Regions from separate parts of the Desulfuromonas sp. genome, predicted to be linked through region 1. Evidence: riboswitches for the same ligand, from Rfam matches in the RefSeq annotation. Region 1 holds a riboswitch; the other holds the start of a gene.

What was found. Region 1 has a riboswitch for thiamine pyrophosphate ahead of thiF (sulfur carrier protein ThiS adenylyltransferase ThiF). Riboswitches for the same ligand answer to the same signal wherever they lie in the genome.
Region 2: it holds a riboswitch for thiamine pyrophosphate, as region 1 does, so the genes downstream of both, thiD (bifunctional hydroxymethylpyrimidine kinase/phosphomethylpyrimidine kinase) here and thiF (sulfur carrier protein ThiS adenylyltransferase ThiF) in region 1, are expected to answer to the same signal.

The regions. Positions count from the first base shown of each region.
Region 1 is NZ_PKUB01000029.1:36,260-38,452, forward strand. It holds gene C0617_RS09065 (DUF3467 domain-containing protein) at 1-17, opposite strand, end outside; gene C0617_RS09070 (hypothetical protein) at 301-621, opposite strand; TPP riboswitch at 791-894, shown strand; gene thiF (sulfur carrier protein ThiS adenylyltransferase ThiF) at 918-1,745, shown strand; gene thiS (sulfur carrier protein ThiS) at 1,760-1,960, shown strand; partial or broken gene C0617_RS09085 (thiazole synthase) at 2,069-2,193, shown strand, end outside.
Region 2 is NZ_PKUB01000010.1:11,159-13,351, reverse strand. It holds gene thiD (bifunctional hydroxymethylpyrimidine kinase/phosphomethylpyrimidine kinase) at 1-1,253, opposite strand, end outside; TPP riboswitch at 1,314-1,418, opposite strand; gene glpK (glycerol kinase GlpK) at 1,491-2,193, opposite strand, start outside.

The sequences.
Region 1 (2,193 bases):
TTCTTCTGCTCGCTCATCACGCCTCCTCTTTCTATTGAAATCGATATGGCAGGTACTTCCTGAATAGCGGACGGCCGCCAGCACCCTGCGGTTGCAGAACCGGGCCGAACTCCTCGAACCGCCCGCAGCCCGACCCCAGACAAAGCCCCCCCGGAACGCTCTGGAGGAACTGAGTGGTGGCTGGGGCGAGGAGCGCCGCTTCGTGCCGCAGACGGAGGGCCCGAAGCGGGAGGCCCTCCTGAAGAAGCGGCGCAGGGCCCAGGCCAGGGCCTGACCCGGGCAGAGAAGAGGGGCCGCCCCTTACAGGTCGTTGAGCAGGCGGTAGAGCTTCTGCTCCATGTCCCAGACCGACGAAGCCCGGTCCTCGGCGCCCTGCTCCTCCATGAGAAGCCGGGCCCGGTCCAGTGAGGAATGGGCCTTAAGCAGCACCGGGGTGAGCTTGGACTCGAGGCGGATGCGGGGGATCTCCCCCACCTGGTCCTCCAGTTCCCTCAGCTGCGTCACGGCCTGGGCCACGATCCTGATCTCCCTGCTCTCCTCATCGCCCGCGGCCTGGCGCAGGTCCTCAAGCAGGACGCGGGCATCCTCGGCGATCCCCCGATAACGATCTGAAATACTCATGGGCCGCACCTCCCTCGGTCCTCGTCCTGCACGCGTTGCCGCAGCGACGGGCCAGCAGTTCTGAAAAACTGTCATGATAGTCAAAAGCCCCGCCCGGCACAATGGCAAATCCCACAAAGCGTTTGACTTCGCCCCCCCCGGACTGATAGCCTTGCTCTACTGCAGACATGGAAATCGCTAGGGGAGTGTTGCACTGAGAGTCCCGCCGAGGCGGGGCGACCCTTTGAACCTGATCCGGGTCGTACCGGCGTAGGGAAGCGGCGAAAACGGGGCGGATGCCCCCTTTCGAGGCCGCTTTGAGCGGCCTTTTGACGTTTATGAACATCTTCCTCAACGAACAGCCGGTCGAGGTCGCCGAGCAGACCACCCTCGACGAGGTGCGGGCGCGCTTCAAGCCCGACGCCGACGTGGTCATCGTCAACGGCTTCCCGGCAGAGAGCGGCCAGCCCCTGCGGGCCGCCGACAGGGTGGTCCTGATCCGCCGCGGCGAGCAGCCCACGGCCGAAGAGCTCGAAGCCCTCATGGCCGCCCGGCACACCCCCGGGGTTCACGCCAAGGTCAAAAAAGCAAGCGTCGGCATCGCAGGCGTCGGGGGGCTCGGCTCCGCCGTGGCCGTGGCCCTGGCCCGGGTCGGAGTGGGACAGCTGGTGGTCGCCGACTGCGACATCGTGGAGCCCTCCAACCTCAACCGCCAGCAATACTTCGTCGACCAGATCGGCCTGCCGAAGGTCGACGCCCTGCGGGCAAACCTGCGGCGCATCAACCCCTGCGTGCGCGTCGCGGCCTTCCACGGCCGCCTCGAGCCGGGCAACATCCCCCAGGTCTTCGACCGGGTCGACGTCCTAGTCGAGGCCTTCGACGCCCCGGACCAGAAGGCGATGCTGACCGAAACCTATCTCCTCGGCTGCCCGGGCAAGCCCCTGGTCGCAGCCTCCGGGATGGCCGGCTACGGCCCGTCCAACACCGTCGTCACCCGTCGCGCCGCCGGCAACCTCTACCTGATCGGAGACGGCGAGACCGCGGCCCGGCCGGGGGAGGGGCTGATGGCCCCGCGGGTCGGCATCGCCGCCGGCCACCAGGCCAACGCCGTGCTGAGACTGCTCCTCGGCGAAGATCCCGCCTGAAGAAGAGAGAGACCATGAACCTTACCGTCAACGGCAAGCAGCAGCAACTGTCCTCCCCCCTCACGGTGGCGGAACTGCTCGGAACCCTGAACCTCGACGCCCTGCGGGTCGCCGTGGAACTCAACCGCGACATCCTGCCCCGGGAGCGATTCGGCGCCACAGCCCTCGCCGACGGCGACACCCTGGAGATCGTCCAGTTCGTCGGCGGCGGATAGAAAAGGCAGCCATCAGCTATAACCAATCAGCCGCAACCACCCACAACGCTCTTGGCTTTCCGCCAACCGAAAGCCGAAAGTTTTTACTATTTACCGAAGGGTCAAACCATGGATCAACTGGTCATCGCCGGACGCAGTTTCGACTCCCGGCTCCTCGTCGGCACAGGCAAGTTTTCCTCCAACGCGGCCATGGTCGCGGCGATGGAGGGCTCGGGCTGCGAGATCGTCACCGT
Region 2 (2,193 bases), on a different contig from region 1:
GCGTAGGTGCACCCCGTCCCGTGGGTGTTGGGCGTCTCCAGGCGCGGCGCGGCGTAGCGGCGGACCCGGCCGCCTTCGAGCAGCAGGTCGACGGCTTCCCCCTCCAGGTGGCCTCCCTTGAGAAGGACGTTGCGGGCGCCCATCTCCTGCAGCCGGCGGGCGGCTTTCTCCATCCCGGCCTCGTCGGTCACCGCTATCCCGGTCAGGGCCTGCGCCTCGGGGAGGTTGGGGGTGAGGAGGTAGGTCAGGGGGAGGAGCTCTTCGAGCAGGGCGGCGATCGCCTCGTCCTGCAGCAGGGCGGCGCCCCCCTTGGCGATCATTACCGGATCGACGACGATCGGCAGGTGCCGCTCCGCGAGCGCCCTGGCCGTCGCCCGGATGATCTCGGCCGAGAGGAGCATGCCGGTCTTGACGGCGTCGGCGCCGATGTCCGAGAGGACCGTCTCGATCTGCTCGGCGACGAAGCCGGCCGGCACCGGGTGAATGCCATGGACCCCGAGGGTGTTCTGGGCGGTCAGCGCGGTGATGGCGCTCGCCCCGTAGCCCCCGAGCAGGGAAACCGTCTTCAGGTCGGCCTGGATGCCCGCCCCGCCTCCCGAGTCGGAGCCGGCCACGGTGAGGACCCGGGCCCGCCGCAGGGGGTCGATCCGGTTGAAGAGGAGGGCGATCTCCCGGGCCGCGAGGGCCGGGTCGGGGTCGGCCATGACCGCGGAGACGACCGCCACCGCGTCGGCCCCGGCGTCGATGACCTCGCAGGCCCCCTCGCGGTCGATGCCGCCGATGGCGACGATCGGCAGGGCGACCTCGCGGCGCACCTGGCGCAACCGGTCGACCCCGACGTGGACCGCGTCGTCCTTGGTGGCCGTGGGGAACATGCTCCCCAGGCCGATGTAGTTCGCTCCCTGCGCCTGGGCGGCGCGGGCCTGCTCGGCGGTGCGGGTGGAGACGCCGACGATCCCCTTCGGACCGAGGATCTCGCGGGCCGCGGCGACGGTGCCGTCCCCCTGGCCGAGGTGGACGCCGTCGGCCCCCGCCTCGCGGGCGAGCTGCGGGGAGTCGTTGACGATATAGGTCGCCCCGGACCGGCGGCAGATCTCGCCGATGCGGCGGGCCGCGGCGAGCTTCTCCGCCTCGGGGCGCCCCTTGTCCCGGTACTGGACGATGCGCGCTCCCCCGGCGATGGCCGCCCGGGTCCGCTCGGCGAGGCGGCCGTCCTCGTCGCCGTCGGTGATGATGTAGAGTCCGCTGATCATGGTTCGAGGCCTGCAAATAAAAAAAGCCGTGAGCGCAAGAGCCCACGGCAGTGTCGATACCGTCTTCCCTTACCGCTTCCCTACGCCGGCATCATCCGGATCAGGTTCCAAGGGTCGTTCCGCGTGCTGCGGAACTCTCAGTGTGATACTCCCCTAGCGGTTTTTATCGTTACCGCGAAGCGTAAAAGAATTGGGGGGTGGTGTCAAGGTTCTTGTCGTTCGGGGGCCGTTCCCGGGTCACTCCACCCAGTCGAAGGTGCGGGTGACCGCCTTTTTCCACAGGTTGTAGTTTCGGGTGCGGGCGGTGTCGTCCCCGGACGGCTGCCAAGTCTTGTCGATTCCCCAGTTCTGCCGCATCTCGTCGGTGTTCTTCCAATAGCCGACCGCCAGGCCGGCGGCGTAGGCGGCGCCGAGGGCGGTGCTCTCCGCTACCCGGGGGCGGGTCACGGGGACCCCGAGCACGTCGGCCTGGATCTGCATGAGCAGGGTGTTGGCCACCATCCCGCCGTCCACCTTGAGCGCTTTCAGCTCCACCCCGGAATCCTTCTCCATCGCGTCCGCCACCTCGCGGGTCTGGTAGGCGACCGCCTCGAGGGTCGCCCGGGCGATGTGCCCGCGGGTGACGTAGCGGGTCATGCCGACGATGGCGCCTCTAGCGTCGCCCCGCCAGTAGGGGGCGAAGAGCCCGGAGAAGGCCGGCACGAAGTAGATGCCGCCGTTGTCCTCGACCATGCGGGCCAGGTTCTCGACGTCGGCGGCGGTGTTGATCAGCCGCAGGCCGTCGCGCAGCCACTGCACCAGGGCGCCGGCGATGGCGATGGAACCCTCCAGGGCGTAGACGGTCGGATCATTGCCGAACTTGTAGCAGGGGGTGGTCAGGAGCCCGCTTTTCGAGCGGACGATCTCGGTGCCGGTGTTGAGCAGCATGAAGCAGCCGGTG